4 regions of the Bacillus altaicus genome follow, and region 3 is predicted to be linked to each of the others. Evidence: riboswitches for the same ligand, from Rfam matches in the RefSeq annotation. Region 3 holds a riboswitch; each other region holds the start of a gene.
What was found. A riboswitch is a leader RNA that binds a small molecule or an ion and turns the genes downstream of it on or off. The one in region 3 is predicted to bind S-adenosylmethionine.

Region 1 (7,659 bases), 270 kb from region 3:
TACAACTGGGGAGATACAGAAGGGATTGTACATCATGCGACAGTACCGCTCAAAGCGGGTGGAGACGAATTTGGCGTATTAAATGTAGCTAGCCCAGGTAAAACGCATTTTTCTGAAGAAGAATTAGTACTATTACAATCAGTTGCCTTTCAAATTGGAACGGCATTAAAGCGTACAAAACTGTATGAAAATGAAAAGAGAAGAGCTTATTATTATGTAAAGCTAGAACGCTTTATTCAAGCTTTAAGGACAATTCATAAATTTAATGCATTACCAGAAGAGATTGTAAAGCAAATAGGGAGCTTATTTCTATGGGAGCAAGTTGCATTCTTTATTAGAGAAGAAAATGAACTAGCTGTGAGAGCTTCTTATAAGAAGGGTGAACTACAAGATGATCTGAGGGCAGCAGCACAGGAAGCGTTGGAAAAAGAAGAGTCTGTCTTGTTGAAGCGTCAGGTTGGTAATATAGAGCATCCCAATAGGGCAGTTATCGCTATTCCGATACATATTCAAGATCATATATTTGGAGTATTAAGTGTAAGTTCTAATAATGGAGAATTTGATATAAATACGATAGATGTAGTACAAGCGTTAGCAAATCATATTTCATTAATGATAGAGAACTTAAGATTAAATGAAAAACGCCGCGAACTTGTACGAATGGAAGAGCGTAATCGTTTAGCTAGAGATTTACATGATTCTGTTTCACAAAAGTTGTTTTCATTAACGTTTATGACGAAAGGCGCTGAAGCTGTCTTAAAGGGGCAAAATGAAAAGGTAGATCAGCCTTTGTATGAGATGCGTGAATTAGCACAAGGTGCCTTAAAAGAAATGAGGACATTAATTTGGCAGCTCCGTCCGGCTGGATTAGAGAAAGGGTTATTACCAGCTTTAAAGCAATATGGTGAAAGTTTAGGGTTGAAAATTCGGGAACAAGTTACAGGTGTGCGTGATTTGCCGCGCGTAGTAGAAGAAGCGCTATGGCGAATTGGACAAGAAGCTTTAAATAACGTAAGTAAGCATGCGAATGTAGGAGAAGCGACGATTTATTTCAAAGTGACGGAGAAAAATGTATCATTAGAAATAGTTGATCAAGGAAATGGGTTTGTAGAAAAGGATATAAAAGGGAAGAAATCACTCGGTATGACTACGATGCGTGAAAGAGTAGAATTAGTTGGTGGAACAATTAAAATTGTAAGTAGAAAGAAACGGACGAGTATAAAAGTAAATGTACCATTATGATGTGAAAATGAGGGAAGTTTGTGAAAATAAAAGTATTGTTAGTTGATGATCATACAGTTGTTTTAAAAGGATTGGCATTTTTTCTAAGCACACAGGAAGATTTTGAATTAGTTGGGGAAGCAAACAATGGGAAAGAAGCGTTGGTGAAAGTAGGCGAAACGAGTCCAGATGTCGTATTAATGGATTTATATATGCCTGAGATGGATGGAATTGAGGCAACAGCTTGTATCAAAAAAGAATATCCAAACGTGAAAGTAATTGTATTAACTAGTTTTTCTGATCAAGCTCATGTATTGCCGGCACTAAAAGCTGGGGCGAGCGGTTATATTTTAAAAGATATAGAACCAGATCAGCTTGTTGAAGCTATTCGAAGCGCGTATAAAGGTAATATTCAATTACATCCAGATATAGCAAATGCCCTTCTTTCTCAAACTTTACCACAGGAAGAAAAAGAAGAAGAACCTTCCGTTCAAGTGGATGTGTTAACAGCGAGAGAAAATGAAGTATTGCAGCTATTGGCGAAAGGGATGAGTAATAAACAAATCGCTTCTGTTTTAGTTATTACAGAAAAAACGGTAAAAGCTCATATGAGTAGTATTTTGAGTAAGTTACATTTATCCGATCGCACACAAGCAGCATTATATGCAGTGAAAAATGGAATTGTATAAGACAAAAGTCGTAAGACCTAGTTCGCCTTTAGAAGGTGGACTTTTTTTATGGAAAAATACGTCTATGTGAGGACGTAATTGTCTTGATATAAAGATAGAATATATTTGTAAGCAACAACAATTACAAGGGAGTACCCTTTTTCGTAAGTGATATATAACAACATAAGAGTGAGTAGTAGGAGGAAAAACAATGGCAACAGTTTTATTTGTAAAAGCAAACAACCGCCCAGCGGAACAAGCAGTTAGTGTGAAATTATACGAGGCATTTTTAGCAAACTATAAAGAAGCACATCTAAATGATACAGTAGTAGAACTTGATTTATATAAAGAAGAATTACCATATGTAGGCGTAGATATGATTAATGGTACATTCAAAGCAAGTAGAGGATTTGATTTAACAGAAGAAGAAGCAAAAGTGGTAGCAGTTGCTGATAAGTACTTAAATCAATTCCTAGAAGCGGATAAAGTAATTTTCGGTTTCCCATTATGGAACTTAACGATTCCAGCTGTATTACACACGTATATTGATTATTTAAACCGTGCTGGTAAAACGTTTAAATATACACCAGAAGGTCCGGTTGGACTTATTGGAGATAAGAAGATTGCGTTATTAAATGCACGCGGCGGCGTATATTCTGAAGGACCAGCAGCTGAAGTAGAAATGGCTGTTAAATACGTAGCAAGCATGATGGGCTTCTTCGGCGCAACAAACATGGAAACAGTAGTTATCGAAGGACATAACCAATTCCCAGATAAAGCAGAAGAAATCATTGCAGCAGGTCTTGAAGAAGCGGCTAAAGTAGCAAGTGAATTTTAATTAAAAACATAATCGTCACTCGAAAAAACAGCATTAACATTTACATGTTAATGCTGCTTTTTTTATATTAATTTGTAGTTTCGTTATGTTTAGGAAGCGGAAATGCATTGCCAATTGCAGCAGCCCCGAGCATCGGTAATAATAAATTGAGCGGGAAAAACATGAGTAATAGTAATGTTATAGCTATTGGTTTTCTTAATGCATAGCTTGAAATAGCTGTCGTGACGATGGCTACAGAAGATATTGGATCTATAGGCAGAATAGAAGCTATAGCATATCCGATACTTGATCCAGCAAATATAATGGGGAAAATATGTCCGCCGCGCCAACCCGTATTTAAACAAACGGCAGTAATACATAATTTTAAAACTCCTGAAAGAAGTAGTACCCAGAAAGATAAATGGCTCCATTCAACGACTAAATCTTTTAATTGATGTTCCCCTGAAAATAACGTGTACGGAAGAAAAGTTCCAGTAACCCCGAGTAAAATACCACCTATAATTCCAAGTGATACTTTGTATTCCCTGAAGGGGTAGATTAATTTTTCTAATGCGAATTCTAATTTGAAATAAAAGAAACCAACTATAGCACCAATGCTAGCAAGTGGTAGAAAGGCGATCCATTCATTAAGAGCAAGAGACCCTTCCCCGAAATCAACAATAAAGGATCCACGATTATCGAGTTTACTAAGTAATAAGTAAACTGAAAAACCGGCAAAAGTGGTAGCTAAATATACAATTGCCTTTTTTCCTTTCGAAAATTCATTAATTTGTTCACCCTCATTTTCATTCGGAGCTAAGTAACCGAATAATGGTGCATTAAAAATGACACTTAAAGTAGCACCAATTCCAACCTCTGTTAGTTCATTCATTCCCTTTAAAGCAAATTTAAAGCGATCTCCTACCCATGTACAAAGTCCACCGATAATTCCAACAAGTGCAGCTTCTGGTCCTAAACTAGCTCCAAATATTAAAACGATAATCGCAGTTAAAGTAGCTTTATGTACAAAACTGTATTCAATTCTACCTGTTTTTTTATATTCAGCCATCACTTCCGGCATAAGACGTGGATATGTACCGAAGTATTTTTGTGTTAAACCAACGAGGATACCACCGATGATTGTTACACAAATGGTGTAATAAGGAGGAGAAGAGAAAATAGTAGGTAAGTATCCCCAAATAAAGTGAATTCCAATATTTATTGTAACTAAAAATAACCAGACTGTAGCTCCTACCATAGCGCCTAAAAGAATGCCATATAGGACGAGTATATAGTGCATGTCCTTTTTATTTGTCATGTTGTACCTCCGTTATGTAAGTTTTAATGTAGAAAGGATTAAATATGCTAGTGTGAAATGAATTGAATATATATAGTATCTTTTTGAGTGGTTGGCTTATTCAATATATTAGGGTCTCATAAAAATTTGAAACCCACGCGGTTAAACCACTTATTTAATTCTATATATTGATCGGAGTTTTTAAAAGGTCTTTTTCAAATGAATATGGAATATATTTCTTTTATTGTTTAAATTAAATTCCTTACAATTAATTTAGAACATTCAGAAAAACTATTTGACATTAGGAAATTATTGCTATAAAATCAACGGTAATTGCATAGTCTTATCAAGAAAAGGTGGAGGGACAGGCCCGATGAAACCTTGGCAACAGCCGTATAACGGAATTGTGCCAAATCCTGCAGGTAATAATCCTGAGAGATAAGAAAGATCCTTTAGAGCGTGTTTTCAAACTGCTCCTTTCTTGTTTTCAGGGAAGGGGCAGTTTTTTATTTTGCATTAAAAGAAAGGAGAATGAGAGATGGGAGAATCATGGGGGAAAGGAACGATTTGTGTGCAAGGTGGCTATACGCCAAAAAATGGTGAGCCGCGTGTTTTGCCACTTTATCAAAGTACAACGTATAAATACGATACGTCAGATGATTTAGCAGCACTATTTAATTTAGAGGCAGAAGGATATATATATACGCGTATTGGAAATCCTACTCTAGCTGCATTTGAGCAGAAGTTATCAGATTTAGAAGGCGGTGTAGGGGCTGTTGCAACAGCTTCTGGGCAGGCAGCTATTATGCTTGCAGTTTTAAATATTTGCAGTAGTGGAGACCATTTACTTTGTTCTTCAACTGTTTACGGAGGAACGTTTAATTTATTCGGGGTGAGTTTGCGTAAGCTTGGCATCGATGTTACGTTCTTTAATCCTAATTTAACGGCAGATGAAATTGCGGCACTTGCTAATGATAAGACAAAACTCGTTTATGCAGAATCGTTAGGAAATCCAGCAATGAACGTTTTGAATTTCAAAGAACTTTCAGCGGCAGCAAAAGAATTAGAAGTACCTTTTATCGTTGATAATACATTGGCGACGCCTTATTTATGCCAGGCATTTGAATATGGGGCAAATATCATTGTCCATTCCACAACGAAGTATATTGATGGCCATGCAAGTTCTCTAGGCGGCATTGTAATAGACGGAGGGAACTTCGATTGGACAAGTGGAAAATACCCTGAGCTTGTCGAACCTGATCCGAGTTATCACGGTGTAAGCTATGTTCAAAATTTTGGAGCAGCAGCGTATATTGTGAAGGCACGAGTTCAGTTATTAAGAGACTACGGAAACTGTATGAGCCCATTCAATGCATATATTAGCAACATTGGCCTGGAAACATTGCATTTACGAATGGAGCGTCATAGTGAAAATGCTCTCGAAGTTGCTAAGTGGCTTGCTAATCATGATCGCATTGAATGGGTGAATTATCCAGGGTTAGATAGTAATGAAAATTACTCGTTAGCACAAAAGTATTTGAAAAAAGGTGCTAGTGGAGTTTTAACATTTGGTATTAAGGGCGGATTAGAAGCAGCAAAAGAATTTATCGCAAATGTAAAACTTGCAACTCTTGTAACACATGTAGCTGATGCAAGAACTTGTGTAATACATCCTGCTAGTACGACGCACAGACAATTAAGCGCAGAAAATCAGCGTTTAGCTGGCGTTACATCTGATTTAATCCGTTTATCGGTCGGTATAGAAGATGTTTCTGATATTATTGCAGATTTAGAAGCGGCGCTAGTCGGAGGCAAACAACATGCCGATCATAATTGATAAAGATTTACCAGCTCGCAAAGTATTGCAGAAGGAAAATATTTTTGTAATGACGAAGGAGCGAGCAGCAACACAAGATATACGCGCTTTGAAAATTGCTATATTAAATTTAATGCCTACAAAACAAGAAACAGAGGCGCAATTACTTCGTTTAATTGGAAATACACCGTTGCAATTAGATGTTCATTTACTTCATATGGAATCGCATCTGTCTCGCAATGTAGCGCAGGACCATTTAATGAGCTTCTATAAAACATTCCGTGATATTGAGAATGAAAAATTTGATGGACTCATTATTACAGGAGCACCAGTTGAAACTCTTTCTTTTGAAGAAGTAGATTATTGGGAAGAGCTTGAACGTATTATGGAGTATTCAAAAACGAATGTAACATCTACGCTTCATATTTGCTGGGGGGCACAAGCAGGTTTGTATTATCACTATGGTGTGCCGAAGTATCCTCTTGCTGAAAAAATGTTTGGTGTATTTGAACATGAGGTTCGCGAGCAACATGTGAAATTGTTACAAGGGTTTGATGACGTGTTTTTTGCTCCGCATTCTCGTCATACAGAAGTACGAGAGAACGATATTGAAAAAGTGAAAGAATTAACGTTATTAGCCAATTCTGAAGAAGCGGGTGTTCATCTTGTTATTGGGCAAGAGGGAAGGCAAGTTTTCGCACTCGGACACAGTGAATATAGTTGTGATACGTTAAAGCAAGAATACGAACGGGACCGCCAAAAAGGGTTAAATATTGATGTGCCAAAAAATTATTTTAAACATAATAATCCAGATGAGAAGCCACTTGTTAGGTGGAAGAGTCATGGGAATTTATTATTCTCTAATTGGCTGAATTATTACGTGTATCAAGAAACCCCTTATATATTGTAAATAATGATTGTGTAACACGTGGTAGCGTTTTATTTGTAAAGATTAACCCTTATTTTTCAGAATGTTCAAAATACATTGTTTTTCAGATTTTTTGTCTATATAATGGCATCTAAACACAATTTTTGAGGGGTGGACAGTATTATGAAAGAAATTCAAGTGGGCTTATTAGGTCTTGGGACAGTTGGTAGTGGTGTAGTTCGTATTATTACAGATCATCAAGAACGACTTATACATCAAGTCGGTTGTCCGGTGAAAGTAACGAAAGTGTTGGTGCAAAATATTGAGAAAGAGAGAGAGGTAGAGGTACCTTCTACTCTATTAACACAAGATGTGAATGAAATTTTAGATAATCCTAATATTGATGTTGTCATCGAAGTAATGGGCGGCATTGATGATGCGAAAGCATATATTTTACAAGCTTTAAAAGGAGGGAAGCACGTTGTGACTGCAAATAAAGATTTAATGGCGTTACACGGAGCGGAACTCTTAGCGGTGGCAAAAGATAACAAGGCTGATTTATTTTATGAAGCAAGTGTAGCTGGAGGAATTCCAATTTTACGAAGCATCGTAGAAGGACTTTCTTCAGATCTTATTACGAAAGTAATGGGAATTGTAAATGGAACGACAAATTTTATTTTGACGAAAATGTCAGACGAAGGGAGAGCATATAACGACGTGTTAAAAGAAGCTCAGCAGCTTGGATTTGCAGAAGCAGATCCAACATCAGACGTAGAAGGTTTAGATGCAGCAAGAAAAATGACGATTTTGGCTACTCTCGGTTTCTCTACAAATGTAGAGCTTGGAGATGTGAAGGTAAAAGGAATTACTTCTATTACAGCAGAAGATATTGAATATAGTAAGAGCTTAGGTTATACAATTAAATTAATTGGTCTTGCAAAGCGAGATGGCGAGAAATTAGAGGTTACAGTT
Region 2 (7,659 bases), 1.5 Mb from region 3:
GATTATATAAAAGAAAATATATTTACAAAGGCAGAGATGCATGAATCAGGTATGGGAAATATGGTACCTGGAGATAAAAACTTCACGAAGGGTTATGTGAAGAAAGATCAAGAACTTGTACCAGCGCAAAAATTAGGGATGGACTGGTTATATGGTTCTGGTGAGATGTATACGACAGTAGGAGATATGAAGAAATTAGATGAAGCGATTATAAATGGAAAGCTTCTTTCAGAACAAAGTATACAAGCGATGTTTACACCTTCACAAGAAAGAAAATATGCATTTAGCTTTTACATATATCCTGATTTTTTCCATAACCATGGTGTACTATCTGGTTGGAATACGTTTAATAATTTCAATAAAGAAAAAGGAACGTTTGTTATTTTATTCTCAAATGTGAAAAATAGTTTGGATGATGATTTTAATAAGGAATTTAGGAAGATGGTAAATGATTTATTAGAACAAAGGGGATGAGAAGATGGAGAATAAAAATTTATCAATAGGTTTCATTGGTATTGGTGTGATGGGAAAAAGTATGGTTAACCATTTAATGCAAAGTGGTTATAAAGTATATGTATATAATAGAACGAAGGAAAAGGCGGATTCTTTAGTGCAAGAGGGTGCGACTTGGTGTGATACACCGAAAGCGTTAGTAAAGCAAATTGATGTTGTTATGACGATGGTTGGTTATCCTCATGATGTAGAAGAAGTGTATTTTGGGATAGATGGAATTTTAGAACATGCAAATGAAGGTACGATAGCAATTGACTTTACAACATCGACACCAACATTGGCAAAACGTATTAATGAAGTTGCGAAAAGCAAGAATATATATACATTAGATGCACCAGTATCTGGAGGGGATGTTGGAGCTAAAGAAGCTAGACTAGCAATTATGGTCGGTGGAGAGAACAGAATATATGATATTTGCTTACCTCTATTTGAAAAACTAGGAACAAATATTCAGTTGCAAGGCCCTGCTGGGAGTGGACAACATACAAAAATGTGCAATCAAATTGCAATTGCTTCTAACATGATAGGAGTATGTGAAGCGGTAGCGTATGCGAAAAAGGCTGGACTTAATGCAGATAAAGTATTAGAGAGTATTTCGACAGGAGCAGCAGGTAGCTGGTCATTAAGTAATTTAGCTCCTCGAATGTTAAAAGGAGATTTTGAACCTGGCTTTTATGTAAAGCATTTTATGAAAGATATGAAGATTGCTTTAGATGAAGCTGAAAAATTACAATTACCAGTACCGGGCCTAACCCTAGCGAAGGAATTGTATGAAGAGCTAATCGCAGATGGAAAAGAGAATAGTGGAACACAAGTATTATACAAAAAGTATATAAGGGGGTAAATGAGATGGATCTCCAAAAGTTTGACGAAATGATTGATGCTGTGCAGCGAGCAACTTGTGTACAGATTAATGATAAGCAAAAAGAAGCTTTTAAACAAAAATACGATTTTGAACCAGATTTTGAATATGGAAGAGATGAGAAAGGGCATTATGTTATCCGAACCTCGAAAAAGATGTTAGAGGAAATGGAGTTTTATTTGGCATTGAAATATGATCGGGATGGAATTGCTCTTTATATGCATGCTGAGATTGAAGGGACATGTCATGTATCCGTTAGCTATAGCGAAGATGCACTTCATTTGCAAGAATTGTTTCAATTTCTAGAAGAAAATAAATAAAAAGTCCTCATTTGAGGACTTTTTATTTATTTAGGCAGGCATAATATTTAAGTTGGATAATCTATAGGCTGGAAGCGCGACGGCATCTTTCAATTGGGAATGGAATAACTTGTGCAATGTGATTAGGACCCAACTGTTTCGCGCGAGCATGGCGTAGTATATAAAATGCGCACAGAATAGAAACAGGAATAGCACCATATAAACCGAAAAATAAAGCGCTTACACACGATGCAGCAAAACCTAAAACACCAACTTCTAATTCTTCCATAATAGCTCCTAAAATGACAGGAATAGCTCCGCATATAACTCCTAGTATAAGTGCGATAAGTAAACTCATGATTATCCCCCTCTGTTTGCAATATTCTTTTCCTTCTTATTAGTTGTAGTATATCATACGCAAAACAGAATTTTCAGAAAAAATTCAAAAAAAGTTCAATAAATGTTCAAAAAGTATTCCGAAATGCACTTGATAAAGTGGAATTATGATTCGATATATTTGATTTAAACAAACGAAAGGGACAAATCATTTTAGTAAATAAAAAATCAGGCTTACTTCAATGTTATGAAATAAGCCTGTTCCATAGGAGGATGTATATATGTAGAGTGAATAAAAGGTTGGAAAAGGGGTTCCAAGTTCTTTTATTCAACTAGCTACCTTAATAAATTGGAACCCAACCTTCTGTTGTAACAAAAATACGAATAGCTACAACTTGGCGATCATCTTGTAAGGTAAAATAGTGTCTTGCATTTTCAGGTACAGATATAAGATCACCAGGCTCAAGTTCAACGTCAAAGAATCGACCATCTTTTCCTTCAATAGCGAAGATGCCATGACCGCTGACAATAAAGCGAACTTCATCGTCAGTATGATGGTGTTCTTTTTGAAAATTAATTAATAACTCGTCAAGGTTAGGTGTGCTATTTGAAAGTGAAATCACATCATATGCTTTATAACCTCTGCGCTCTGAAACATCCGCAATTTCTTTTGAAAACAACGTTAATATTTCAGCTTTATTTTCATCTGTTAAGGAGTAATTTTCTTTTAAATGAGTAGGAAGTTTAGAAATATTCCATTTCTCATATAAAACATCTTCTCCTTGTAGAAAGGTTGATACTTCTACTTCATTCTCAATACGAGTATTTTCCTCATGAATACGAATTTGCGCCATTAGAAACGCCTCCTTGAATTGATAATAATTTTATATGAAATTGGAATAAAAACTCATAAGCTTCTAATCTTTTTTTTGCATCAAAGCTATCACGGCCCCATACGGTAATGCCATGGTTTCGAATTAATACTGCTCCTGAATCTCCTTGTATATGCTTTCGAAATTTCTCTCCAAGCGTTGGGATATGAGCATCATTTTCGATAATAGGAATGTTAATCGTTGCACCTTCTTCCCAAATATCAAGAGCTTTAATAATCTCTTGATTTTGAAGGGTGACTTTATCGCTATACAAATTTGTGATGACATTATTATCAGTTGTATGAACATGAAGTACGCACCCAGCATTCGTACTGTTATAAATATGTGTATGCAATATTGTTTCTGCTGAAGGGCGTAATTCAGTTTCTAAAACGGGAACTCCTTGATGATTTACTAATAGAAAATCATCTGGAGTGGTTTTTGTTTTATCTTTTCCACTTGCTGTAATAAGAAAAGTAAGGGGATCATGACTGACTTTTATAGAAATATTTCCACTCGTTGCTGGAAACCAATTCCGAGTTGTTAATTCTTTTTTTATTTCACTTAAGTCATACCATTGACGAAAAAGTTGTTTCATGATTTCACCTCCAACAAATGTTGTAATTCGACTTGAATATCGTGAAATGTATTAAAGGATGTATAAGCAATATGATTTTCTTCACATTTTGTAATAAGGAAGTCACGGGCAAATACTTTATCTGCTTGTTTTGCTGCTTGTAAATCAGTAATGGAATCTCCTATCACAATATGAAAATCATCTTTAGAGCTTAGTTTCCGAATTAATGATGATTTACAGAGACCGCAACTATGCTGACATTGCTCGTCACAAGGGTGCGGCCATTTAACTTCAACAAATTCTCCTGAAAAGTCAGTTGCATTACAATAAATTTGTTCTTTAGGGATTATTTCTTGTAAGAGTGGATAGACGAAGAAATCCATTCCACCTGATATAACGTAAAAGGAAATGTTATTTTCATTAATAAATTGTATGAATTCATGAAAACCTGTACGGATTTCAGCAGTTTCTTGTAAAAACTGAATAATATCATCGTGTAGATTAATAGGTATTAATCGAAATAATTGAGAAACACCTTCTTGAATAGAAAGTTCTTGCGATAAAATTTTTTGCTTTATTTCCTCTGCTTCTGGTGGTGCGAATTTTTCCATAATGGACATGATATTATCGTTATTTGTAATCGTACCATCGAAATCACAAAATACTTGAATACTCATAATTTCACCTCATGAGAAGGATTTCCCCATATTTGTAGTGCGCTATGCAAATTTATTTCATCCACTTCATGGAGTGGTTTACCTTGTAAAGTAGCTTCAATTGCAGCACGGAAAGCTTTGCCACCGCCTTGAGCTCCATTTGGATGCCCATGAATCCCGCCGCCGGCGTTAATAACAACATCCTTACCAAAATCTCGTAGAATAAAGGGAACGAAACCAGGATGAATTCCAGCAGATGGAACAGAAAAACTTTTCTTGAAATAGTGGTCTTCCTCAGTTAATGCTTTTGTAATGAGAAGGGCTTCCTCTTTTTCTAATGCAACGTTGCCGTATGGTGATGGGAATAAAGAGAAATCAGCACCAGCGTAACGTAGTAATTTTCCAAGTAGTAATGGCGAAGAGAACCCGTATAGTTTCGATGACGAATATGCGCCACTTACAGCAGGGTGTGCCATAATAGGAATTGGAATTTCATCGTCTTCTACAAGTGATTGCAGTACATCTAATCCATAAGAAAATACATTAAATAAAAGAATGTCTGCTCCAGCTAACACCGCACGTTTCGCGTTCTCTTTTAAATCATAAGTTCGCCCTGTTAAATTTACTGCGTATAAAGTTTTATGTCCGTAAGTTTCGTATACAGATTGTAAAACTTCTTTCCCAGATTCAATTCTTTTTGTAAGTGGTGTTAATGAGTTTTCGAATAAAATTTCATCATCTTTTACAATATCTACGCCTCCAATTGCCTGATCGCGTAGTTGAGTTTTTAAATATCCAATATTCCGTCCTATCATCCCTTTGAAAATACTCATTAGAAGAGGGCGATCTTGAACTTGTAAAAGGTTTCGGATGCCTTCAATTCCAAATTTCGGTCCAGGGAACTGTTTCTTTAATTCGTCTGAGAATGTTAAATCAATTAGTTTAATTTCCCCATCTAACGAAAGTTTTCCAAATGTTGTTGTCAAAATGGCTGGTAAGTCTGGGCTGAAGTTCAGCGATGGATAATGAATTTTAATGATTCCACGTAATACTTTTTTGCCAAGATAGGAGTTAATATGTTCTTGTTCGTCTAACTCTTCAATATGAATGACATTGCCTTTATGTTGTTTTAATTGTTCTTGTAATAAGTGTGGTAAATGAGTCCATGAACCAATTGTTAAACCAATTGCAATTTGTTCTGCTTTCTTTTCTAAGTTGTGAGAATCATCGTGGATTAAATATGTCGCTATAATTCCGCTCATTGTTATAACCTCCTAGTTAAATAAAAAAACCTCTCAGCTAAGGAGAGGTTTTTTTACAACCAGCTCCTTATCTGTCAGCGTAACGCTGCGAGAATTAGCACCGTGTCTACAATTGTAGATCGGTTGCCGGGTTTCGTCGGGCTCGTCCCTCCACCTGCTCTTGATAAGAAGTATTTAGAAATGTTTAAATTTTTAAGATAACTGAATTTTGTCAGATTTTTTTTATGTTGTCAATGACTTTTTGAAAAAATTTAATTTATCAATTCGATTAATTGCTTCTCGTAATCGATCTTCTGTATGTAAGAGACCAACACGAACATATCCTTCGCCGTGCTCACCAAATCCAATACCAGGGGCAACAGCGACATGTGCTTTTTCTAGCAAAATATCAGAAAATTGCTCAGATGTATAGCCTTCTGGTACAGGAAGCCATGCAAAGAATGATCCGGTTGGAATATTTACATTCCAACCAATCGAGTGACAAGCTTTAATAAGAGCATTTCTTCGAGATTCATAACTATTAACAAGTTCTACCACACAAGACTGCGAGCCTAATAGTGCTTCGCGGGCAGCATCTTGAACTGCACCAAAAATACTAACATACATATGATCTTGCAATAGGTTAATTGTTTCGATGACACTTTCATTCCCCACTGCAAAAGCAATACGCCATCCAGCCATATTGAAAGTTTTCGATAAAGTGTAAATTTCAATTCCTGTATCTTTGGCACCGTCTGCCTGCAAGAAACTAACAGGCTTTTGACCATCAAATCCGATAGCACCGTAAGCAAAATCATGAACAACTAATATACTATGTTTATTAGCAAAATGAATGGTTTCATCAAAGAAATCTTTTGATGCTGTAGCACCGGTAGGGTTATTTGGATAGTTTAAAAACATTAACTTTGCTTGCTTGGCAATAGAGTCATCAATTTTTGTATAATCCGGTAAAAAATTATTTTCTGCAATAAGCGGCATTGTTTCAAAGTGCGCTTTTGCTAAAGCAACTCCAGATAAATAATCTGGATAGCCTGGATCTGGAACGAGAATGGTATCACCAGGGTTTGTAAAACAAATTGGTAATTCTACTAATCCAGCCTTTCCGCCAAACAAAATAGCAACTTCAGTTTTTGGATTTACTACTACATCATATTCGCGTTGATAGAATGTTGCCACGGCTTCTTTTAAGCTTTCATGTCCGCGAAATGGCGGATATTTATGATGAATGCTCTTTTCAGCCGCATCTTGTAAAGCTTTTACGATATGCTGCGGTGTTGGTTGATCTGGATTACCTTGACCTAGATTAATAACATCGTGACCAGCTGCAACGACTTTGTTAACTTTTGCAACAAGTGAAGCGAAAAATTGTGTCGGCAATGATGTTACTACTTTGGAAGGTTGAAAATTTTTCATACTTTCCACCTCTTTTGAAAGTTGTTACAATTCTAGTGACAAATGATATAATCTTTCCAGTATTTTGTAAAGAAAAAATTAAGAATGGAGCGGACAAAATGAAAGTGGCATGTATTCAAATGGATATTATCTTTGGAGATGTAGAAAAAAATATTGAGAATGCTAAAAATAAAATAAGCGAAGCGATGAAGGAAAGACCAGATGTTATCGTCTTACCAGAATTATGGACAACAGGATATGATTTAACAAGACTTTCTGAAATTGCAGATAGGGATGGATTGGAAACGAAAGAAAAGTTGAAAGAATGGTCGAAACAATATGGTGTACATATTGTTGGTGGTTCCATAGCAAAGCAAACAGAGCAAGGTGTTACAAATACAATGTATGTTGTAAACAATGAAGGGAAGCTAGTCAATGAATATAGTAAAGTACATTTATTTCAGCTTATGGATGAACATAAATATTTAGTAGCTGGCAATGAGACAGGTGAATTTAAGCTAGATGATGTAGAGTGCGCTGGCATAATTTGTTATGATATTCGTTTTCCGGAGTGGATGCGTGTTCATACTGCTAAAGGGGCAAAAGTTTTATTTGTTGTAGCAGAATGGCCATTAGTTCGTTTAGCACATTGGCGTTTGCTTTTACAGGCGAGAGCAGTTGAAAACCAGTGTTATGTTGTAGCATGTAATAGAGCAGGAAAGGATCCGAACAATGAGTTTGCAGGTCATTCTTTAATTGTCGATCCTTGGGGTGAAGTTGTAGTAGAGGCAAATGAAGAGGAATCTATTTTATTTGGAGAGCTGAAATTCGAGAAAATTAAAGAGGTTCGCAAAGGAATCCCAGTTTTTGCAGATCGCCGTCCAGAATTA
Region 3 (7,659 bases):
AAAGACTGTTGCATACATTACTTCAGGTTCGTAGCGTAAATGCCCGAATCGATATGCGAGATCACCAAGGCCTCCAGCACCTACAAGTCCAGCCATTGCTGTTGCACCGATTAAGCCGATCGTTGCGATTGTTAATCCGAGTACGAGAGATGGACGAGCTTCTTTAACCATGACGTGCCAAATGATTTTTAAAGTAGAAATTCCCATTGCTTGATATGCTTCAATAACACCACGGTCCACTTCTAATAAAGCCGTTTCCATTAAACGAGCAATATAGGGAGCTGTGAATACGACAAGTGGTACGATAACACCTTGCACACCAATAGATGTCCCCATTAGAAATTTTGTAAAAGGTAAAATAAAGAATAATAGAATGATAAATGGCAGAGAGCGAATGACATTAATAATTGTATTAAGAATCGGATATACGATTTTATTCTCTAGTTGGCCACCAGGTCTTGTTAAAACGAGTGTTACACCGAGTGGTAATGCAATTAGAATAGAGATAAGTAGTGAAATAGATGTCATTTGAAAGGTTTGAATTGTTGCTTCCCATATTAAGTTACCCCACTCATCCAAAAAGGATTTGTTTCCCATAATCGGTTCTACCTCCTTCTACGATAATTCCTTGTTCTTGTAAAAATGATAAGGCACGGTGTACTTCACTTTTTTCACCTTGCATATGAACGACCAGTCTCCCATATGCCTCATGTTTTAACTGCGTAATATTGCCTGATAAAATATTAGGATATACGTGGAAACGTTTTGTAGCGACAGCTAACGCTGGCTCTCCTGAAGAGGTTCCAATAAATGAAAGTGTTACGATTTCTCCAGTACTTTGTAGCTTTTTCTGTACCTCTTCTGGAATTTTAGCTGCAAATGCGCTATTTACAAATTTCTTCGTTGTTACATGTTGTGGGTTTGTGAAAATATCTTTTACGGTTCCACTCTCAACGACAGATCCATGTTCCATTACAGCAACTTGGTCACATATACGCTGGATGACATTCATTTCGTGTGTAATTAGCAAAATCGTAATTCCGATTTCTTCGTTGATCTTTAATAATAAATCAAGAATAGAATCGGTTGTTTCCGGATCTAATGCGCTCGTTGCTTCATCACTTAATAAAACTTCAGGTTCATGAGATAGTGCGCGGGCGATCGCTACACGTTGTTTTTGACCACCAGATAATTCACTTGGATAGGCATCTTTTTTATTAAAGAGATCAACAATGCGTAAATACTTTTCTACCCTTTTTTCAATTTCATTTTTGGGAAGGCCAGATAGACGTAAGGGTAGTGCGATGTTTTCATAAACGGTAACGGTTTTAAGTAAATTGAATCCTTGAAAAATCATGCCGATCTTTTGTCTCGCTTTTGCGAGTTCCTTTGTCGATAAGGTTGTTAAGTTTTGATCGTTTATAATGATATTTCCTGTCGTTGGTTTTTCTAATAAATTTACACAGCGAATTAATGTACTTTTACCAGCGCCGCTATATCCGATGATTCCAAATACTTCGCCCTTTTTTACTTTAAGGGAAGTTGGTTTAAGGGCCTCAACAGTTCCTTTTTTTGTTGTAAATACTTTGGAGACGTTTTTTAATTCAATCATTATAGTCAGCTCCTACCAAGACGGTAAAACAGAACCATCGAATTTTTTCTCAATGAAATCTTTTACTTCTTTAGATTGATAAGCTTTCTTTAATTTATTTACAACAGCATCATCTTTATTTTCAGTACGAACAACGACCCAGTTCACATATGGTGAATCTTTTCCTTCGCGGAAAATAGAATCTTTCGCTGGACTTAATTTTGCACCTAATGCAAAGTTTGTATTAATCGCAGCTGCCTTCACTTCACCTAGCTGCGTTGGTAGTTGAGATGCCTCTAATTCAACAATCTTTAAATTTTTCGGATTTTCAATTACATCTTTTGCAGTCGCCTTTTCTGTAGCTTTTGGATCAACTTTTAAAACCCCTGCTTTTTCAAATAGCTTTAGAGCACGAAGCTCATTTGTTGGATCGTTTGGGACAGCAATTGCGTCACCCTCTTTTAATTCTTTTACATCTTTTAAGTTTTTAGAGTATATGCCCATAGGGAATGTTACTGTGGAAAATACTTCAGTTAATTTCATATTACGTTCAGCTTTAAATACGTCTAAATAAGATTTGGTTTGATAGCTATTTACATCGAGGCTTTTTTCATCTAAAGATACGTTTGGTGCTACATAATCATTAAATACCTTTACATCGATTTGGAGGCCATCTTTTGCTGCAACTTCTTTCACCTTTTCAAAAATTTGTTCATGAGGTCCGCCTGTTACACCAACGGTAATCTTTTTCTCATCTAATGCTTTTACCTCTTTATCAGAATTAGCACCACATGCGCCTAACAATAAGACAGCTCCACTTACAATACTTACTAATACCTTTTTCATCTATAATTCCCCCTTAATATACGTTCCAAAATAAAAAGCACCTCTCAAAAATAAGAGAGGTGCCGAATAGACGAAATAGGTTCCTCTCTTATCTTCCAAAACGAAAATCGTTCTGCAGGAATTAGCACCTTAGCTTATACGTTATAAGCTCGGTTGCCGGGCATCATCGGGCCAGTCCCTCCGCCACTCTTGATAAGAGTATGTGTATTTAGTTTTTAAATATGGTACTAATAGTAAATCTTATAAAAAGAATTGTCAATATTATTTTCTGAATATATTTTATTTTAAGGTAATGGAAACATTACCTTTTTTATGTCCTGTCTCTACGTACGTATGAGCCTCTGAAATTTCTTCTAACGGGTAAGTTTTATCGATAACTGGCTTTAATTTTTCTTCTTCCGTTAGCCTTTTTAGTAGAAGGATATCTTCTTTGCTTACTTTTGCCATCGTTCCATTGACTGACACGTATTTACCGTTAGCAGTTAATGCGCTCTTGCAATGGGGTTTTTTAATTTTTCCAACTGCATCGAATATAATATCGTAGCGTTCATCGCGCTTTGTAAAATCTTCTTTCGTATAATCAATTACGTGATTCGCCCCTAAAGATTGTACTAACTCAAAATTTGAATTACTACAAACAGCTGTAACAGTCGCACCGAAATATTTAGCAAGTTGCACAGCAGCGGTACCTACTGATCCGGAAGCGCCATATATAAGTACTTGTTGTCCCTTTTTTATGTGCCCTTTTCTCAGAAAATGTAATGCTGAAGTTCCACCAAAAGGAATAACAGCAGCTTCTTCATACGTTAAATTGAGGGGCTTTAATGCTATCAATCCGCTTTCATGCACACATGTGTATTCGGCATAACCACCAACGTTCAGCTCCGTTAGTGCAAAGACTTGGTCTCCTTTTTCAAATTGAGTTACATCCGTTCCTATTTCCTCAATTTCACCAGATAACTCTACACCGAGTATAGGTCTTCTTGGTGTTTTGAAACCTAATATAATTCGCATAGGAATCCAAAATAATAGGGGACTAGTAAAGCTTCGCATTCTACAATCTCCAGTGGTTACACTTGTTGCGTGAATCTTAACTAATACTTCATTCTTTTTAGGAATAGGTTTCTCTACATCTTGAAGTTTGAGAACATTAGGTGGTCCATACTTTGTGTAAATAATTGCTTTCATAATGACCTCCTGAATTTAATTGTTTTTATTTACATCATATTTAGGTATTCCTTTAAAAATGTTGTTAGGAGAGGAATAAAGTTAAATAGAAATATTAAAAATTATATAGATTTCAGAGGAAAATAGATGATATCCTTTTGGAAAGGAGGGAGAATTATGAAAAAACTTATTTTAACTTCTAGTTTAGCCCTTGCAATTATTTTAGGTGCAGGGTGTAGTAATGAGAAAACAACAAAGACGGATGAACCAAAAAAAGAATCGGTACAAAAAGAAAAGGAATTAGCAGCGAAGGATGTTTTCAAGAAAGCGAATGAAGCTTTTAAAAATGAAGAACATGTAACGATGACATATGATGTAGGGATAAAAGCTGAAGGAACAGAGATGGATGTACTAAAGGCTAAAATGCAATTAGAGCCAAAGAAAAAGAATTCTCGTTCTGAAATGAATGTTTCTGGTACAGATGTTGTAGTGTATGCTGTGGATGGTAAAGTTGCTGGTCAGGTGAAAAATCCTAATACAGGAGAAGTTATATCTGTACCGGAGGAGCAATTAAATGCTGGCGGGATGAAAGCAACTCAAGATATTGTAGATAATTTAGAAGTGCCAGCAGTAGTTTTAGATAAAATGAAGATGGAGAAAAGCGGAGACAAATATAAGCTGAAGTTCATATTAAAAGGGCAAGAAACAGAAAGTATGTTAACTAGCATGGATGAAACGCAGAAGAAAATGCTACAAGCACAAAATGCAAAGATAGAAGAAGTGGATGCAGAATATATCATTACAAAAGATTTTAAATATGAATCAGCGAAGATAGATATGATTATGAGTAGTAATGGTGAGGATAAGGCACACATTATTACGAATGCAAAATATACATCGTACGAAAAGTTTGAGCCAATACAGCTGCCAGCAGCAAAGTAACAGTCTTGATGAGGGAGGGACCTAAAATAAGGATCGCTCTCTTTTTTGTTAATACTTTTTTTAGGAAAATAGGTACAATATGAAGAGGAAGGACGTTAGAAAAGGAGAGTGCCATTTGAAAAAAAGAAAGATAGCAGTTGTTATTGTAGCGTATACCGTGTTGCTCGCGACATCTATATATACATACAAAGAGCAATTGGCTCATCCTATTATGAGTGATGTAGGAAAGTTGCTTCCAACGAAAATTAAACGTGTTGAAAATGCTGAGGATGAAAGGTCATTAAAAAAGTTAGTGCAAGATGCAAATGTTTCTGGAGAGAAGATTTCTATTGCAGGTATGCAACATAGCCAAGGCGGGCAGACGTATTATCCGAACGGTACGATGCTTGATATGAAAGGCTATAATGAAATATTAGAATTCGATCCGGAGAAGAAGAGGATTAGGGTACAAAGCGGTGTCACATGGAATGACATTCAAAAGAAAATCAATCCATATGGTCTTGCAGTTCAAGTGATGCAATCTCAAAATATTTTTACTGTTGGTGGTTCATTAAGTGTAAATGTACATGGGCGTGATATTCGTCATGAAGCATTGATTGATACAGTAGAGTCGTTCAGATTGTTAATGGCAGATGGTACGGTACGTAATGTAAGTAGAGAAGAAAATGCTGACTTGTTTCCGTATGTAATTGGGGGATACGGATTGTTTGGTGTGATTTTAGATGTGACGCTACAGTTAACAAACGATGAATTGTATGAAACGCATACGAAGGTACTAGATTATAAAGAATACTCTTCATACTTTAAGAATAAAGTGCGAAGGGACGAGAATATACGTATGCATTTAGCACGTATTTCTGTTGCCCCAAATTCATTTTTAAAAGAAATGTATGTGACAGATTATGTACTGGCAGAAGATCAACAGAAGTTGAAAGAGTACAGCAAATTAAAAGAAGAAAATATTATAGCTGCGCCGAAATTCTTACTTGGGTTATCACGTTATAGTGACTGGGGAAAGGGCGCATTTTGGGATATACAAAGAAGTTATTTTGAACGTACAGATGGTAAGCACGAAACTCGAAATAACGTAATGAGATCTGATAGTGCTTTTATGGAATACGATAATCCAAACTTGACCGAAGTTTTACAAGAGTACTTTGTACCAATAGATGGTTTTGCAGAGTATATAGATGATTTGCGAAGCGTTTTAACTAAAGAGGAATTAAACCTTCTTAACATTACAATCCGCTATGTAGAAAAGAATGAGAATGCGGTGCTATCTTATGCGAAAGATGATATGTTTGCGCTTGTGCTTCTAATTAATCAAGGACGTTCTGAGGGTGAAATAAAGAAAACAAAAGCGGTCATTCAGAAGATGATTGATGTTACTTTAAAGCATAATGGAAGTTATTATTTACCGTATTATTCTTATCCGGAAAAGGAGCAACTAAAGAAAGCGTATCCTCGCATAGAAGAATTCCTTCAGAAGAAGAAGGAAGTAGACCCAGAGGAAAGGTTTGTGAATTTATTTTATAAGGAGTATAGCAAATGACATATAGAAGATTTGTGGCCTCACAAAGCATTATTATGATGGCGGGTAGTATGGTATTTCCTTTTTATATACTATTGCTTCGAAATGTTGGAAATAGTTTCTCGCAATTTGGCTGGGCGTACGGCTTATTTGCCTTAACTTCAGCTCTAGTATATCCGTTAGTTGGAAGAATCTCTGATAGTGTAGGTGATAGAAAGTTATTAATTGTATACGCTTGGTCTATGGCTATATTAATGCTTTGTTTCCCTATTGCAACAGAAGTTTGGCATGTATATATTCTCCAAATTTTAATGGGGGTTTTAGGTGCTGTGCAGCGCAATACGGAGAAGACGTCGTTAGCACGAAAGGTAGCACATAAGGAAGCTGGTTACGAAATTGGGAAATACCATGTATGGACATCAATTGGTGGCGGAGTAGCTATAATTGCAACTGGTTACTTAGTGGATTTCTTTACGATAGGGACTATTTTTTACATTGCTTCAGTTTTATATGTAGTTAGTGGATTTATATTAAGCCGCAGTGATAAGTAATTAAAAGTATTTTCATTCCCATTTTTACCTGATTACCCTTTATTTGTTATACTTATGGAGAAGACAAAAGAAAAGGGGACATTGCCTTTGATGAAATTTATAGTTTTAGCTATTCTCACTTTGTTTTTGATTCCATGGACTAGAAGCGGTAATAAAATTCGCGCGGTGGATAAAGGAGGAAATGAGAAAGTTGTAAAGAGGAAGAAATCATCTGTTTTAGTTATTCCTGTTTTATTTTGGATAGGTATTGCAATCTATGAATATTTTTGGCTAATTGATGATCGAGCAGATTCTATTCTTACTCATTATTCTGTTGCAGTAGCGATTTTAATTGGGCTTGTTTTATTTTCACAAGAGCAGGTAGGGAAATTAGAAGGTATGTTAAAAGGACTTCTAATGTTTGTTTTACTCGCAAGTTACGGCTATTTTGGTTATTTGCACGATATAGTAATCTCGCAAAAGAAATATGATTCGGTCGTGAAGATAGAGAAAGATATTTCAGAGCCATTTACTGAAAATGACCAACCGTTTACAGTTCCGCCTAAAACAGCGGAAAATAAAATGAAAAAGGTATTTGGTGATATTCCGAAAGTAGCTTATTTTGAGCTAGGGGAATTAACACCGCAAATGGTAAATGGTGAAGCCTTGTATGTAGCACCGATAGAAGTTTCGGGATTTTTTAAAGCACGTAAAGCGGAAACAATTCCAGGTTACGTAACAATGTCAGGTACAAATCCTGATGCGGAAGCGAAATTACATCTTGGTTATAAAATGAAGTATGTACCAAGCATGTTTTTCGGTAATAAATTAGAACGTGTCGTTCGAAAAGCAGAGCCAGATTTAGTTTTTAAAGGGAAACCAAAATTTGAAGTTGATGATAAAGGAAAACCGTATTATACAATGACATACGGTGAGTTTATTTCAGGAAGATCAGGGTTTGAAGTAGAAGGCGTTGTCGTTGTTGATGCACAAACAGGTGATGTGAAACGATATGATAAAGGGAATGCACCTAAATTCGTTGATGGTGTATT
Region 4 (7,659 bases), 160 kb from region 3:
GGGTAAGCCTTGATTTAACACTTTCCAAAACAGAAGTATTTTGTTTACTTTGGATGGAGCGAAATACAGATATTACAATGACAAAAATCGCTGATCTTCTTGATATACCGATGAGTACAACGACAGGCGTTGTAAATCGCCTTGTAAAAAAGGGCTATATTGAACGCTACCGTGATGAAAGCGATCGACGCATTGTATTAATTCGTTTAACAGAAAACGGCGTAATGCTCGTTCAAGAAGTGAAACAAAATGCGGCCCATTACTTTAGCCTAGTGACGGAAGCATTGTCAGAAGAAGAAAAAGCATTCTTACTACAAATCTTCCAAAAGATCATGAATCACATTGCTACATCACAGCAAAAAACAGAAGAAAAGGTTTCTACACCTAAAATGAAAAACATTCCGATTGAATAAAGCCCTAACTGGGTTTTTATTCAACCATTTACTTCGATACTCGTAATATTCGACATTCGAAACAAAGGGGATAAAATGATGAGAATTATTTTGTATACAGGTAAAGGCGGCGTAGGAAAAACTAGCATTTCAGCAGCAACAGCACTTCAAAGTTCAAAACAAGGATTAAAAACATTAGTAATGAGCACAGATCCTGCTCATAGTTTAGGAGATTCATTTGGTATAAAGCTATCTTCTGAACCATTAGAAATTCGCGAAAACTTATGGGCACAAGAGATTAATACGATTTATGAAATGGAAAAAGGCTGGGGGAAATTGCAGAAATATATTACACTACTCTTCACTTCCAAAGCAGCCGATGATATTACAACAGAAGAATTAACGATGTTCCCTGGTATGGAAGATTTAATTAGCTTACTTCGAGTACTCGATTACTATAAACACAACACTTACGACGTCATCATTATTGATTGCGCACCGACTGGAGAAACTTTAGCAATGCTCAGCTTTCCAGACATGCTCGGCTGGTGGATGGAAAAACTCTTTCCTATTAAAAGAAAAATTTTAAAAGTCGTTCGTCCTGTAGCTCAACCACTCCTTGGTGTCCCCCTTCCAACCGATGATATTATGGACGAATTAACAAATACACTTGAACAGCTTGGAGAAATGAGAGATATTTTATCAAACCGAGAGGTAACCAGCATTCGCGTTGTTGTAAATCCTGAAAAAATGGTCATTAAAGAAGCTCAGCGCAGCTTTACGTATTTAAACTTATACGATTATAACGTTGATGCCATTATGATTAACCGCATCATCCCTAACACTGTCACCGATCCTTATTTTCAGGCATGGAAAGATACACAAAAGAAATATAAAACATTAATTCAAGATAGTTTTCAGCCACTTCCTATTTACGAAGCTCCGATGTTTGAACAAGAAGTTGTTGGTTTGTCTATGTTAGAACGTGTAGGAGACGCTTTATTTAAATCTGACTCTTCTCCTACGGAAGTGAAATTTAACGGTCGCACACAATATGTAAAAAAAGATGGCGATGAGTATATTTTCGTTCTGTCCATTCCCTTCTCAAACAAAAGTGAACTTTCATTAAATCAAAAAGGTGATGAACTTATTATTCGAGCCGGTTCTGCGAAGCGAAATATCACCTTGCCAAAAACATTAACGCACCTTTCTATTCAAGGAGCTAAGTTTGAAGATGATGTACTAAATATTCGGTTTGGAGGTGTAGTACATGCATGATGAACTACTAAGAAAGGTAATTCGTACAAAAATAAAATTCGGTATGCTTATATTAGAAGAGTTACCGAATCCGATTCAGCAATCAGCTAAGCAAGCACTAAATATTTTACAAGAGGAGCTAGCTGCTTATCCGAAAGAACAAGAGCATCACGAAGATAATTTAAAAAGTATCATGATTGAATAACCATAAAAAAAGACCAGGAAAACTCCTGGTCCATCACTCTACTTAACAAACATTGGATTCTATGTTATACAAAATTGGAAGGTACAGAATTAGGGTTTTGTTTGTTAAGTAGATTATATGTTTAACGAGCTAACAGCGGAGGGGTTCCTACTGTTAGTCGTTAAACTCAATAATTATTTTACGATTTTTTCAAGCTCATCAAGTGAAAGATCTACTGAAATGGAACCATCATTTGTTTCTTTCTTAATTGCATCTGTTACTTCTTTTGAATGATATAGTTCAATTACTTTTTTCAGTGTTGGATCCTTTTTATCTTTCGTACGAGCTGCGAAAATATTAATATAGGCCTTTGCATTTTCATTATTTGGATCTTCTAAGAAAATTGGATCCTTCGCTGGGTCTAATCCAGCTTGACCAGCAACACCGTTATTAATAACTGAAGCCGCTACATCTTTTAACACACGAGGTGTTTGCTGTGCGATAACCGGTGTAATCTTTAGCTTCTTCGGATTTTCAGCAATGCCGCTTGGATCCCCAAATAGACCAAAATCTTTCTTAAGCTTTAATAATCCAGCTGCATCAAGAAGTTTTAATGCACGTGCTTGGTTCGTTGGATCATTTGGAATAGCAATTTCTGAACCATCTGGGATTTCATTTGCTTTCTTATATTTTTCAGAGTATAAGCCCATCGGTGCAATTTGTGTTGTACCAACAGCTGTAATATCTAATCTATGCTCCTTTTTAAATTGCTCTAAGAAAGCAATGTGCTGGAATGAGTTTAGTTCAATATCTCCATCAGCTAACGCTTTATTTGGCGTTGTATAATCAGAGAACTCAATCAGTTTAACTTTAATCCCTTCTTTTTCAGCTTTTTCCTTTACAATTTCCCAAGCGTTTCCATCCGTTCCAGTTACACCAATGCGAACTACTTTCTCTTTAGCTCCTGCACCTGTGTCTCCACCTGAGCAGCCGCTTAAGGCTGTAATTCCTACGATCGCTGATAATGCAAATGCTAAAATTTTCTTCATTTTCTTTTCCCCTCTTCCTTTTATGATCTGCGTAAAAAGACTTTCGCAAAGTAGTTCCCTAAATTTTGAGCTATCTGTACGAGAATGATAAGTAAAACAACCGTTACGAACATCACTGACGTATCAAAACGTTGATAACCATATGTCATCGCTAAGTCACCAAGACCGCCACCACCGACAAGCCCAGCAACTGCTGAAAATTCAATTAAACCAACTGTCATAAACGTTACACCTAAGATTAATGGTGCTAACGCTTCTGGCACGAGGATTTCAAAAACAATTCTAATTGGTGAAGCACCCATTGCTTGCGCTGCTTCAATTACCCCTTTCGGAACAGAAACAAGATTTGTTTCAACCATTCTAGCAATACCAATTGATGCAACTAACGTCATTGGGAAGATTGCTGCCGCTGTTCCAATCGTTGTTCCAATAACACTTCTTGTTAGTGGGCTTAAAGCTACTAAAAAGATAATGAATGGAACCGGACGAATTGTATTAATTATGATATTAAGAATAGAAAAGACCCATTTATTTTCTAAAAAGTTTCCTTTTCTCGTTACATATAAAAGCAAACCTAGAGGTATACCAAGAATTGTAGCGAATATAAGGGTTACAATTACCATTAAGAGGGTATCCCCCGTCGCATCTAATATGCGAGGCCAAAATATACTCCAATCAACTCGCATGAGCTTCTACCTCCTTCAGCTGCACTTGCAGTCTTAGATGTTGTAATGCTTTTTGAATTTCTTTCTGTTCACCTTGTAGTTCTACAAGAAGATTTCCAAATAGCACATTTTGGAGTTCAATAATATTTCCGTAAAGAACATTTACATCGACGTTATAGTTTTTCGCAATATATGATAGTACAGGCTGCCCTGTCTCTTCCCCAGTAAAAGTCAGGCGATAAATCTGACCTCCGTTTTGAATTTTCGCTAGAACACTTTCTGGTAAGTGATCATTAATAACAGAGCGTACAAAATTTTGAGTTGTCTTTGTTTTTGGTTGTGTGAAAACGTCAAACAGTTTTCCTTCTTCAATTACTTTTCCTTTTTCCATAACAGCTACACGGTGACAAATTTCTTTCACAACGTGCATTTCATGTGTAATAAGTAGAATCGTTAAATTGTACTCTCTATTTACTTTCTTTAATAAATTTAAAATTTCTGTTGTTGTTTCCGGATCTAAAGCTGATGTTGCCTCATCACATATGAGAATATCCGGTGATGTCGCAAGTGCTCTTGCAATCCCAACGCGCTGCTTTTGTCCACCTGATAACTGTTCTGGATAATAGTTCGCTTTATCTTCTAAACCAACAAACTTTAGTAGTTCATTCACTCTTTCTTTTATCTCATTCTTCGGCAATTTCGCTAACCTTAATGGATAAGCAATGTTCCCAAACACTGTTCTTGAATTAAATAGATTAAAGCTTTGAAAAATCATCCCAATTCTTTGTCTTAGTTTCCGTAACTCTTTCGCCGATAATGATGTAATATCTTTATCGTCTATTGAAATTGTTCCTGCAGTTGGTCGTTCTAACATATTTACTAAACGTAATAACGTACTCTTTCCAGCACCACTAAATCCGATAATGCCAAAAATTTCGCCCTTTTCAACTGACAGCGTTACATCCTCCACCGCATGAACAGATTGCCCACCTGATTCATATACTTTACTTACATTGTTAAAAGAAATCATTTTCTTCCCTCCTATATGCTGTAAAACTTGAAGTAGAGCTTTCGAGGTAAAATAAAAAGTGCTCTCCTTCTTATCACTTGTAAAAGATAAGAAGGAGAGCACTTATATGTACTCGTTCACATCTTCTCATCTTCCAAGCCTACTTTAAGCTTGCTGGAGTTAGCACGGTATTAAAAAACCCGTTGCTGAGGTATCGTAGGGCCAGTCCCTCCACCTCTCTGGATAAGAGTGTATCGATTTAATTGTCGTTTAATTAATTCTCATTATAGAACTCAGAATAATAAGAGTCAATATATTTTTTAGAAAAATATTAATTATTCCTCTATTAAAATTTTCAAATAAAAAAATCACAATACAATAGTAATTTTTATAGTTATGTAACATCCTCCTCACTCATACTTTTAAAGAGGAGAATCTTCTCTACTAATTGAATAACAGTATTTCAATATGAATTCGGAGGAAGATAAATATATGAAAACAGCCCTTTTGCTCGTCGATATTCAAAATGATTATTTTCCAAATGGCAAGATGGAATTACGTAATCCCGTAGAAGCAAGTGAATATGCTGATCAGCTACTACAACATTTTAGAATTAGAAACGAACCTATTTTTCATATCCAACATGTAGCTATAAAGGATAGTGCTACTTTTTTCCTACCCAATACAGAAGGTGTCCATATTCACGAAAATGTCCGTCCACTTAGAGAGGAATCCGTTATCCTTAAACATTATCCAAATAGCTTCCGAGAAACTGATCTTCTAGAACGATTACAACGTTCAGGAATTGAGCACGTCGTAATCTGCGGGATGATGACCCATATGTGTATTGATGCTACGGTAAGGGCTGCTTTTGATTTTGGCCTTCACTGTACCGTAATACACGATGCTTGTGCTACAAAAGATCTTTCATTTAAGAATGCTACTATACCAGCTGTTTATATTCATAATACAATTTTGGCGAGTTTAAATGGAGTATACGCAAATATAATGAGTACAGAAGAGTTTTTAGCGACCTAAAAAAACACCCCTTTCAGTTAGCAAAACCGAAAGGAGTGTTCTCTTGTCAAACCATAGATTTTCTTTCAAATTGTATTATACAGGAAATCCTCAAAATGAATACTAAAAAATATGACTAATAAGTCAATTTTTCTCGCTGTTTTGTTTCTATTTTCATGTTTATCCCGATATTAATAGGGTTTAACTAATTCTAAAGAATACATAGTAATATTTGGTAACTATTTCTCGATTTAAATTAACTAGCTTCTATATATAGAGAATTTCTCAAAAAAAGAGATCTTCACAAACTGTGAAGATCTCTTTTACTATTTCTTATAAAGTTTCAGAAGTAGTTTTTGCTTGCATATGAAGTGCTAAGTAGTCAGGGCCACCAGCTTTAGAGTCTGTACCAGACATGTTAAAGCCACCGAATGGTTGGTAACCTACGATTGCACCAGTACATCCACGGTTGAAGTATAAGTTACCAACGTGGAAGTCTTCACGTGCTTTTTCAATATGGTCACGGTTGTTAGAAAGAACTGCTCCTGTTAAACCGTATTCTGTATTATTTGCAATTGCAAGTGCATGATCAAAGTCTTTTGCTTTACAGAATGCTACTACTGGTCCGAAGATTTCTTCTTTCATTAAACGAGCATCTTCTGCAACGTCAGCAACGATTGTTGGTTGGATGAACCAGCCTGTAGAATCGTCTCCTTCGCCACCTGATACGATTTTACCTTCTTCTTTACCAATTGCAACATAGCTCATTACTTTATCGAATGCAGCTTGGTCATTAACAGGTCCCATGTTGATGTCTTTTGCATCTGGGTTACCTACTGTTAATTCTTTTGTTAATTCCACAGCACGATTTAATACATGATCGTATACATCTTCATGGATTACTGCACGAGAACATGCAGAACATTTTTGTCCTGAGAATCCGAATGCTGATGCAACGATAGATTTAGCTGCGAATTCAAGATCTGCTTCTTTATCAACAACGATTGTATCTTTACCGCCCATTTCAGCGATAACACGTTTTAGCCAAATTTGGCCTGGGTTTACTTTCGCTGCACGCTCATAAATACGAATACCTACATCGCGAGATCCAGTGAAGCTAACGAAACGTGTACGAGGGTGATCTACTAAGTAGTCACCAACTTCAGAACCATTACCTGGAACGAAGTTTACTACGCCAGCTGGTAAACCAGCTTCTTCTAATACTTCCATAAATTTCGCTGCTACTACAGGAGTTGTACTAGCTGGTTTTAGTAATACTGTGTTACCAGAAACTACAGCAGCTGTTGTCATACCTGCCATAATTGCGAATGGGAAGTTCCAAGGAGAAATGATAACACCTACTCCTAATGGAATGTAAGAGTAACGATTATATTCAATTGGACGGCTTTCTACTGGCATACCGTCTTTTAATTTCAACATTTGACGAGCATAATATTCCATAAAATCGATTGCTTCTGCTGTATCAGCATCTGCCTCATTCCATGGTTTACCTGCTTCTTTTACAAGAATAGCAGAGAACTCATGTTTTCTACGACGAACGATTGCTGCAGCACGGAATAAAATATCTGCACGCATTTCTGGTTTTGACTTTCTCCAAGTTTGGAATGTTGCATCCGCTACTTGCATTGCTTTTTCAGCTAATTCACGGCTTGCTTTTGAAACGCGACCAACAAGTTCCTCTTTATTTGCAGGGTTTACAGAAACAATTTTGTCTTCTGTAGTGATTTTTTCTCCCCCGATAATTAATGGATAGTCTTGTCCAAGATAAGATTCTACTTTCTTTAAACCCTCTTCAAACGCTAATTTGTTAGCCTCTACTGAAAAATCTGTAAATGGCTCATGTTTGTATGCTACTACCATCTTTTTAGCCTCCCCTTAGAAAAACGTTTACATTTTACAACATTATTCTACACGATAATTTAGATTTATTCAAATATTCCTAGACTTATATTTTAAAAATTAATAAATTTTTAAAATATAATAAAAAAAAGAGATTCATACATACGTATGAATCTACAAAATATGAGTATATTCCAAAACATTTTTCCCGATTAATAAAATAGTA

Region 1: it holds a riboswitch for S-adenosylmethionine, as region 3 does, so the genes downstream of both, ACE38F_RS02085 (bifunctional O-acetylhomoserine aminocarboxypropyltransferase/cysteine synthase) here and ACE38F_RS00645 (MetQ/NlpA family ABC transporter substrate-binding protein) in region 3, are expected to answer to the same signal.
Region 2: it holds a riboswitch for S-adenosylmethionine, as region 3 does, so the genes downstream of both, mtnW (2,3-diketo-5-methylthiopentyl-1-phosphate enolase) here and ACE38F_RS00645 (MetQ/NlpA family ABC transporter substrate-binding protein) in region 3, are expected to answer to the same signal.
Region 4: it holds a riboswitch for S-adenosylmethionine, as region 3 does, so the genes downstream of both, ACE38F_RS26185 (methionine ABC transporter ATP-binding protein) here and ACE38F_RS00645 (MetQ/NlpA family ABC transporter substrate-binding protein) in region 3, are expected to answer to the same signal.

Annotation. Positions count from the first base shown of each region.
Region 1 covers NZ_CM143394.1:393,054-400,712, forward strand. Annotated here, with positions in the region: gene ACE38F_RS02065 (GAF domain-containing sensor histidine kinase) at 1-1,242, shown strand, start outside; gene ACE38F_RS02070 (response regulator) at 1,263-1,910, shown strand; gene ACE38F_RS02075 (FMN-dependent NADH-azoreductase) at 2,101-2,727, shown strand; gene ACE38F_RS02080 (chloride channel protein) at 2,795-4,024, opposite strand; SAM riboswitch class I at 4,344-4,448, shown strand; gene ACE38F_RS02085 (bifunctional O-acetylhomoserine aminocarboxypropyltransferase/cysteine synthase) at 4,542-5,840, shown strand; gene metA (homoserine O-acetyltransferase MetA) at 5,824-6,729, shown strand; gene ACE38F_RS02095 (homoserine dehydrogenase) at 6,871-7,659, shown strand, end outside.
Region 2 covers NZ_CM143394.1:1,645,679-1,653,337, forward strand. Annotated here, with positions in the region: gene ACE38F_RS08740 (serine hydrolase domain-containing protein) at 1-474, shown strand, start outside; gene ACE38F_RS08745 (NAD(P)-dependent oxidoreductase) at 479-1,357, shown strand; gene ACE38F_RS08750 (DUF3909 family protein) at 1,363-1,695, shown strand; gene ACE38F_RS08755 (hypothetical protein) at 1,757-2,032, opposite strand; gene ACE38F_RS08760 (1,2-dihydroxy-3-keto-5-methylthiopentene dioxygenase) at 2,352-2,864, opposite strand; gene ACE38F_RS08765 (methylthioribulose 1-phosphate dehydratase) at 2,842-3,480, opposite strand; gene ACE38F_RS08770 (2-hydroxy-3-keto-5-methylthiopentenyl-1-phosphate phosphatase) at 3,477-4,136, opposite strand; gene mtnW (2,3-diketo-5-methylthiopentyl-1-phosphate enolase) at 4,133-5,377, opposite strand; SAM riboswitch class I at 5,442-5,547, opposite strand; gene ACE38F_RS08780 (pyridoxal phosphate-dependent aminotransferase) at 5,600-6,790, opposite strand; gene ACE38F_RS08785 (carbon-nitrogen family hydrolase) at 6,805-7,659, shown strand, end outside.
Region 3 covers NZ_CM143394.1:124,189-131,847, reverse strand. Annotated here, with positions in the region: gene ACE38F_RS00655 (methionine ABC transporter permease) at 1-597, opposite strand, end outside; gene ACE38F_RS00650 (methionine ABC transporter ATP-binding protein) at 572-1,612, opposite strand; gene ACE38F_RS00645 (MetQ/NlpA family ABC transporter substrate-binding protein) at 1,625-2,437, opposite strand; SAM riboswitch class I at 2,523-2,636, opposite strand; gene ACE38F_RS00640 (NAD(P)-dependent alcohol dehydrogenase) at 2,717-3,625, opposite strand; gene ACE38F_RS00635 (hypothetical protein) at 3,782-4,546, shown strand; gene ACE38F_RS00630 (FAD-binding protein) at 4,662-6,098, shown strand; gene ACE38F_RS00625 (MFS transporter) at 6,095-6,628, shown strand; gene ACE38F_RS00620 (DUF3981 domain-containing protein) at 6,719-7,659, shown strand, end outside.
Region 4 covers NZ_CM143394.1:5,085,626-5,093,284, forward strand. Annotated here, with positions in the region: gene ACE38F_RS26160 (MarR family winged helix-turn-helix transcriptional regulator) at 1-413, shown strand, start outside; gene ACE38F_RS26165 (ArsA family ATPase) at 489-1,670, shown strand; gene ACE38F_RS26170 (DUF3926 domain-containing protein) at 1,663-1,854, shown strand; gene ACE38F_RS26175 (MetQ/NlpA family ABC transporter substrate-binding protein) at 2,028-2,882, opposite strand; gene ACE38F_RS26180 (methionine ABC transporter permease) at 2,903-3,568, opposite strand; gene ACE38F_RS26185 (methionine ABC transporter ATP-binding protein) at 3,558-4,577, opposite strand; SAM riboswitch class I at 4,701-4,806, opposite strand; gene ACE38F_RS26190 (cysteine hydrolase family protein) at 5,049-5,594, shown strand; gene pruA (L-glutamate gamma-semialdehyde dehydrogenase) at 5,907-7,454, opposite strand; gene ACE38F_RS26200 (TSUP family transporter) at 7,608-7,659, opposite strand, start outside.